2 regions of the Paenibacillus sp. FSL K6-1230 genome follow, and region 2 is predicted to be linked to the other one. Evidence: a T-box and tRNA genes for the amino acid it is inferred to sense, from the RefSeq annotation. Region 2 holds a T-box; the other holds one or more tRNA genes.
What was found. A T-box is a leader RNA that pairs with one kind of tRNA and senses whether it is charged. The one in region 2 lies ahead of trpS (tryptophan--tRNA ligase), so its partner is inferred to be a tRNA-Trp.

Region 1 (3,903 bases), 4.4 Mb from region 2:
TACCCGCGACAAGACGGAAAGACCCCATGGAGCTTTACTGCAGCTTGATATTGAATTTGGGTACGATCTGTACAGGATAGGTGGGAGCCGTTGAAGCAGGAGCGCAAGCTTCTGTGGAGGCGTCCTTGGGATACCACCCTGATCGTATCTAGGTTCTAACCTGGTACCGTAATCCGGTACGGGGACAGTGTCAGGTGGGCAGTTTGACTGGGGCGGTCGCCTCCTAAAGAGTAACGGAGGCGCCCCAAGGTTCCCTCAGAATGGTTGGAAATCATTCGAAGAGTGCAAAGGCAGAAGGGAGCTTGACTGCGAGACCTACAAGTCGAGCAGGGACGAAAGTCGGGCTTAGTGATCCGGTGGTACCGCATGGAAGGGCCATCGCTCAACGGATAAAAGCTACCCTGGGGATAACAGGCTTATCTCCCCCAAGAGTCCACATCGACGGGGAGGTTTGGCACCTCGATGTCGGCTCATCGCATCCTGGGGCTGAAGTAGGTCCCAAGGGTTGGGCTGTTCGCCCATTAAAGCGGTACGCGAGCTGGGTTCAGAACGTCGTGAGACAGTTCGGTCCCTATCTGTCGTGGGCGTAGGAAATTTGAGAGGAGCTGTCCTTAGTACGAGAGGACCGGGATGGACGTACCGCTGGTGTACCAGTTGTTCCGCCAGGAGCACCGCTGGGTAGCTATGTACGGACGGGATAAGCGCTGAAAGCATCTAAGCGTGAAGCCCCCCTCAAGATGAGATTTCCCAATTAGTAAGACCCCTTGAAGACGACGAGGTAGATAGGCTGGGGGTGGAAGTGCAGTAATGCATGGAGCTGACCAGTACTAATCGGTCGAGGGCTTATCCTAAAGTAGAATGCAATGATTCGTTTCGGTTCCAGTTTTCAGGGTGTAATTCATGTGGATAACGTTTCAAGTAGACGTGATCCTACGTGAAGTACAAGCTGCATTTGGCGATGCAGTAACCTGAAAGAATACTGTGAAGGAATACGTATAAAAGTGCAGTACTCCAAAGCAGGCATAAGCATTTGTGAACCAAATGCACGTTTGGTGGCGATAGCGGAGGGGTTCCACACGTACCCATCCCGAACACGACCGTTAAGCCCTCCAGCGCCGATGGTACTTGGACCGAAGGGTCCTGGGAGAGTAGGACGCCGCCAAGCACCCCATATGGGGGTTTTTTTTCGCCTGTGCATGCGGCATACATACACATTGGAAGATATTCCCTGATAGCTCAGTTGGTAGAGCACTCGACTGTTAATCGAGTTGTCACAGGTTCGAGTCCTGTTCGGGGAGCCATATGGAGAGGTGTCCGAGTTGGCCGAAGGAGCACGATTGGAAATCGTGTAGGCGCCAAAAGCGTCTCGAGGGTTCGAATCCCTCTCTCTCCGTTGATTCACTAATTTACAAGGCCCGTTGGTCAAGGGGTTAAGACACCTCCCTTTCACGGAGGTAACAGGGGTTCGAATCCCCTACGGGTCATAAGGCTATCCCATAGCCGATGAAAAATGAGAACCCCTAGAGGTTCGTCGGAGCATAAGCTTCGATAGAAATACATCGCAGTTGACTTACATCGTAAGACGCAATCCATACGAGTCATAAATATGGAGGCTTAGCTCAGCTGGGAGAGCATCTGCCTTACAAGCAGAGGGTCGGGGGTTCGATCCCCTCAGCCTCCACCATAATTTAATATCGCGGGGTGGAGCAGTTCGGTAGCTCGTCGGGCTCATAACCCGAAGGTCACAGGTTCAAATCCTGTCCCCGCAATTATCTTTCAAGCGATTGAAAGTAACTCATGGAACTGTGGTGTAGAGGCCTAACATGCCTGCCTGTCACGCAGGAGATCGCGGGTTCGAATCCCGTCAGTTCCGCCATTTTGATTTAACTTCAGGGAAGAGAATCACTAAGGGTTCGTCGGAGCATGTGCTTCGTAAGCATGGACTTCTGTGTCGCACACGGAATGAGAGCATCCCGTTAGTTTTACCTTTTAATTTCATATGCCGGTGTAGCTCAACTGGTAGAGCAACTGACTTGTAATCAGTAGGTTGGGGGTTCAAGTCCTCTCGCCGGCACCATTGTGGAGGATTAGCGAAGTGGCCAAACGCATCAGACTGTAAATCTGCTCCCTTACGGGTTCGGTGGTTCGAATCCATCATCCTCCACCAGTTTTTTAGGGGCATAGTTTAAAGGTAGAACAGCGGTCTCCAAAACCGTTAGTGTGGGTTCAATTCCTGCTGCCCCTGCCATTTAACTCTCTTAATGAGAGCCATTAGCTCAGTTGGTAGAGCACCTGACTTTTAATCAGGGTGTCGAAGGTTCGAGTCCTTCATGGCTCACCATAATGTATCATATGCGCGTGTGGCGGAATTGGCAGACGCACTAGACTTAGGATCTAGCGTCTTTGACGTGGGGGTTCAAGTCCCTCCACGCGCATAGGTTTTGCGGACGTGGCTCAGCGGTAGAGCATCGCCTTGCCAAGGCGAGGGTCGCGGGTTCGATTCCCGTCGTCCGCTCCAAATAAGTCCCCTTAGCTCAGCTGGATAGAGCGTTTGACTACGAATCAAAAGGTCGGGAGTTCGAATCTCTCAGGGGACGCCATATAACTACTTACAGTGGTTTACAAAGTTCACTGATATGGATTCGAACGAATGAGTTCGTCGGAGCTAAGCCTCGTTAGCTTAACTTCGCAGTCCGACGCATGTTGTCGGTATCTCTCAGGGGACGTCATATTATTCAATATCGGGACGTAGCTCAGCTTGGTAGAGCACCTGGTTTGGGACCAGGGGGTCGCATGTTCAAATCGTGTCGTCCCGATCTTATACGTGCGGGTGTAGTTCAATGGTAGAACTCCAGCCTTCCAAGCTGGTAGCGTGGGTTCGATTCCCATCACCCGCTTTACATAGATTCGTTAAGAGAGATGGCACTGCTATAGTGCCATCTCTTTTTAGTATATGCTACACTGAATTTTGAAGGTATGAACACGGATTTGTGTATTCAAATCAGACCTGAATTTTGGGAAAATGATCTTAGGAGCAGATGAAAGCGCTATCAACAAAATGTTTTCCTGTGATTCCGACAGCTCCGTTCCATTACAGCGAAAAAGGGGAGAGCGATGTGAAGAAAAAAGGACTATTTTTGATGATGACTTTTTTGCTGCTGTTTGCTTCGGCTTGCAGTAGCTCAGGGGGAAGCGGGGACAGTGGCGGTACCTCTGGTGACGGACAGGTAACACTGCGTATTGCGTGGTGGGGGTCTGATAAACGTCATGAGTATACACAACAGGTTATTGACCTCTATAAGCAAAAGAATCCCAATGTGAAGATTGACGTGGAATATGCTGCATTCGATGATTACTGGAAGAAGCTTGCGCCTCAGGCTGCAGCCAACCAACTTCCGGATATTATTCAGATGGACGTATCCTATATCAGCCAATACGCTCAGAATGGTCAGCTGGAGGATCTCGGCTCCTATGTGGGCAGTGCCATCCAGACTGGAGATGTAGCTGAAAGCGTACTGCAGACAGGCGTCATTCAAGGCAAGCAATATGGCATCCCGACAGGGGTAAACGTACTCAGCTATCAATATGTGCCTGAGAAGCTGAAAGAGGCAGGTATTGAAATTCCTGAGAATTGGACATTTGAGCAATACTCTGAGCTCGCCAAGCAAGCTGGCTCCAAGGACATTTATTTTGACAGCTCGATGGCAGCAGACATTTTCTTCAACTATTATCTGCGTACGAAGGGACTGTCCCTCTACAATGCAGAAGGTACAGCTTTAGGATATGAGGATGACAAGCTCTTCGCCGATTTCTTCGGTACACTGGCTGACACGATGCAGGCCAAAGGAGCTCCATCCCCAGAAATTATCAATCAATCCAAAGGTATTCTGGAAGAATCCCAGA
Region 2 (3,903 bases):
ATATAACCACCCAGGGAGCCTGCTTCACGGGAAGGCATGTTACCGTAATAGCCGTCTGCTGGAATCGTAATCCCCAGCTCTTGTGCAGCCTCGTATTTCAGCTGCTGCAGAGATGCATTGGCTTGAGGTACGATAAGATTATTACTACGGTTACGTCTGCCTTGTTGTTGTGTCGATCCGTACATCGTTGTCACCTCCTTCGGCTTTGGTAAGGATAGTATGTGACATCATTATGAATCTATTCGCCGAAGGAGAGGTTATTAGGAAGGTAATTTATGGTTGCAAAATCTGGATGCTGGAGGTCAGTCGAACAGTCTCGTCAGGAGTAATACGAATGAGACCCGTGAAATCATCCCGCTTGTTCAGATTAGGAGCATCTGGTAGCCAGGTATAAGGCTCAATGCATAGATACTGCTCACATTCACCTTTGGTATACAGCACCCAGTGCTTGAAGTAGCTCTCATCCACCGTATAACGAACTGTATAACCATCATTCCGAACCAGATTCGCCACAGCAGGCCCCGGAGCAGCTCGAAGAGCTGTGTCCAGATTCGTACCTTGCAACGGGAGTGCATCTGTGAGACAAGCCAGGTTCCCGAGCTCTTGGAGCTCGCCGGTAGGAAGCAACTGCTCATCCAGACCGTAGAGACCGCTGACGGGTAGCTGGAGCTGCCAACGTTCAGGCTGACCGTCAAGCAAGAACCAGGTATGGTAACCTATGCCGAAAGGAGCGTTATGCTCCCCTAAGTTAGTGACCTCCAGTGTCTGCGTGAACATATTTCCCTGTAGTCGATAGCTCATCTGCAGCCGCAGAGGAATCGGGAATTGCTCAAGCCAATGCGGATCATTTGCAGTCAGCAATTCCGACGTCAATGTACATCCGTCTTCGTCTTCTTCAATGTCGGTTACGCACCAGGCTTGCTTGCGATGGAGCCCGTGAATATGATTGTGGTTATCGGTATTTTGATCGAATTGATATGCAATTCCTTCATAAGTGAAGCGGCCTTGACGAATGCGTCCTGGAGGAACAAGCAGTGGAACGCCGAAATGGTAGGGCTTCTGTTGAAATAAGGACAAATCCTGTTCTTCAGGTCTACGTACAACCTCGCGTCCACTGAGGGTATCCTGGACAGAGATGGCCTGATTTCCCAGCCGCGGCAGTACCGTGACTTCCAGCTCTTCGCTATGTAAGACGTACGTGTCGTAACCATTCCAATGTCCTTTGGTCACTTGTTTCATATCCATGCTCCTTTGTTCACTTTTGATCGGATAATGATTGCAATATACATTCTTATGATAACATGTTATTTGACATTCAGGTGAACTGGAATTATCATACTGTTAAGTAAAAGAGACAGTCAAATGATACTGTCCTGCATACCGCTGAATACGATGACAAGGAAGAGTAAGCAATCCAGACTCTCTACAGAAAGCCGATGGTTGATGTGAATCGGCGGGAGAGGAATGCCGAATGGACCTTGGAGTTTCCGACAGAACCCAAGCTTACGTTGTTTGCTTGTCAGTATGAAGGAACGACTGTTCCCCGTTACAGGAACCTGAAGGCTGGTCTTCTATTCTTGGTGATTTCCGTGCTGTTCAACAGAACAGCTCTCGGGCCATAGTCAGAGACAGCGAATTAGGGTGGTACCACGGTCTCGCGTCCCTTGGGGATGTGGGGCCTTTTTTGCGTTCGCTAGGGAGACTCAGTGGAATTGCAGATCATATCGGAAATAGGAGGAATGTAATTATGAAAACAGTGCTCTCAGGTATTCAGCCCAGCGGTCAACTGACCCTTGGCAACTACATCGGGGCTATGAAGAATTTTGTGGCCTTACAGCATGAGCATCAGTGTTATTTCATGGTTGTGGACTTGCACGCCATTACTGTCCAGCAGGAGCCAGCCAAGCTGCGGGAGCAATCAGAGGCTGTAGCTGCGTTGTATCTGGCTGCTGGCATTGACCCAGTGAAATCCAGTGTGTTCATCCAATCCCATGTGCCACAGCATGCAGAGCTCGGATGGATTCTGACGACGTTGACTAATATGGGTGAGCTGGAGCGGATGACGCAGTTCAAGGACAAGTCGGAAGGGAAGGAATCCGTCGGTGCGGGACTCTTCGTATACCCTGCACTGATGGCTGCTGATATTCTGATCTATAATGCGGATCTCGTACCCGTAGGCGAGGATCAAAAGCAGCATCTGGAGCTGACCCGTGATCTGGCAGGACGTTTTAATCACAGATTCGGGGAGTTCTTCACCATTCCAGAGCCTTATATTCCTGAGGTTGGGGCTAGAATCATGTCACTGGATGATGGCTCGAAGAAAATGAGTAAGAGCAATCCTAACCCAGGCAGCTATATTGCATTGCTGGATGAGCCGTCCGTCATTCGTAAGAAAATCAGTCGGGCAACTACGGATTCGGGAAGCGAAGTCCGTTATGATCCTGCCAACAAGCCTGAGGTCAGCAATCTGATGAGTATTTATAGTCAATGCTCTGGATTGTCGCTATCCGAGGTGGAGAGAAGATTCGAGGGGCAGATGTATGGCGCCTTCAAAAAAGAGCTTGCTGAGGCCGTGCTTAGCGTCATCGAGCCACTGCAACAGCGTTATCGAGACATTCGTGAATCCGGAGAGTTGACCCGTGTTCTCTCCCAATCCGCTGAAAGAGCGCAGGAGGCAGCTGAGCGTACTTTGACTGAGGTAAGGCATCGGATGGGCTTTTTGCCTAGATAAAGCTAGCTCGTCGCAAGTGAGCTAGCTATAAAATCCGGCTATAGCATAGGCTTCCGTAAGCTAAACTCAGTAGTTTAAACTCTGTAGGAGTAGGCTAAACTCGTAGGACATTCTTCTTTGGGCCAACCCCTTCATACACTAAGCTTCAATGCATGAAGGTGCAATAGCTGCATCTTATGTATTAGATACACCAAAAAGAGGGGCCCTTATGGGCTCCTCTTTTTGGCTATGGATACAGCATGGCTGAGCAAATAGATCTTGAACAAAGAGAGCGGTTACCCAAACCATATCGCATAAGCGCACTATTAAAGCTTGCAGCGGCTGCACCCATAGGGGGCGTGGTACTAGGCTCGATTGCGCTTGGCTTTGACGACGAAGCCCCAGCCAATATTTCCTACAGACAGCAAACCAAGCAGAAGAGCCAGCCAGATCGAATGGCTGATCGCAACAGCGGAAGCGGTCAATAGTACGATGGAAGAAGCTGCGAACCACATGGACAGAGACTTACTCATGGCAAAAACCTCCATAATTGAATATGATCATTTCAGGAATAAGCAACCGGGTCTGAGCCATACTAAGCTTGCAAGCTTGCAAGGAACTTCATTCACAAGACTGAAAGGAGATTCAAATATGGCAGGACGTAATCGTTCAAACAATCTGGTTGTTCAACAAGCTAACAGTGCCATTCAGCAATTGAAATATGAGGCTGCGCAGGAGCTTGGAATTACAATTCCAGCAGACGGCTACTATGGCAACATGCCATCTCGTGAAGCTGGCTCCCTGGGTGGATATATTACCAAAAAGCTGGTACAGCAAGCAGAAGCTTCGCTGGCAGGTACTTCAGCAGGCCAGACAGGACTGTAAGACTCGACTTTCAGCAATACCTGCATGAATGAAAGTCCGGAGCGTAAGTGCTCCGGCTTTTTCTCGTCATGGCTAGACGGAATTTAACCGTTTCCTTTATTTTTTAAGTATTCCTTCTTGTATTGTGAATCAAACGCCACTATTTCGTCAAGAGTACGCTTACATAGTAACAACTGGAATGGGACGTTTGTGCATCTGTCGAGAGGAAGTATTTCGAAAATTTAAGGCATGAGTGTCAGTTATCGTGTCACTCATGCCCATTATTCAGGTTGGAACTGTAACAGATGCTCTAATAGCGTTCCTTGCCA

Region 1: it encodes a tRNA-Trp, which carries the amino acid that the T-box ahead of trpS (tryptophan--tRNA ligase) is inferred to sense. The anticodon was not compared.

Annotation. Positions count from the first base shown of each region.
Region 1 is NZ_JBBOCK010000001.1:749,419-753,321, forward strand. It holds rRNA gene MKX74_RS03265 (23S ribosomal RNA) at 1-851, shown strand, start outside; rRNA gene rrf (5S ribosomal RNA) at 1,049-1,165, shown strand; tRNA gene MKX74_RS03275 (tRNA-Asn) at 1,226-1,301, shown strand; tRNA gene MKX74_RS03280 (tRNA-Ser) at 1,305-1,393, shown strand; tRNA gene MKX74_RS03285 (tRNA-Glu) at 1,413-1,484, shown strand; tRNA gene MKX74_RS03290 (tRNA-Val) at 1,609-1,684, shown strand; tRNA gene MKX74_RS03295 (tRNA-Met) at 1,696-1,769, shown strand; tRNA gene MKX74_RS03300 (tRNA-Asp) at 1,800-1,876, shown strand; tRNA gene MKX74_RS03305 (tRNA-Thr) at 2,002-2,077, shown strand; tRNA gene MKX74_RS03310 (tRNA-Tyr) at 2,082-2,167, shown strand; tRNA gene MKX74_RS03315 (tRNA-Trp) at 2,175-2,248, shown strand; tRNA gene MKX74_RS03320 (tRNA-Lys) at 2,266-2,341, shown strand; tRNA gene MKX74_RS03325 (tRNA-Leu) at 2,355-2,435, shown strand; tRNA gene MKX74_RS03330 (tRNA-Gly) at 2,444-2,518, shown strand; tRNA gene MKX74_RS03335 (tRNA-Arg) at 2,524-2,600, shown strand; tRNA gene MKX74_RS03340 (tRNA-Pro) at 2,743-2,816, shown strand; tRNA gene MKX74_RS03345 (tRNA-Gly) at 2,827-2,897, shown strand; gene MKX74_RS03350 (extracellular solute-binding protein) at 3,117-3,903, shown strand, end outside.
Region 2 is NZ_JBBOCK010000001.1:5,137,883-5,141,785, reverse strand. It holds gene MKX74_RS22715 (alpha/beta-type small acid-soluble spore protein) at 1-185, opposite strand, end outside; gene MKX74_RS22710 (aldose 1-epimerase) at 274-1,239, opposite strand; T-box leader at 1,384-1,668, shown strand; gene trpS (tryptophan--tRNA ligase) at 1,748-2,731, shown strand; gene MKX74_RS22700 (hypothetical protein) at 3,076-3,243, opposite strand; gene MKX74_RS22695 (alpha/beta-type small acid-soluble spore protein) at 3,362-3,595, shown strand.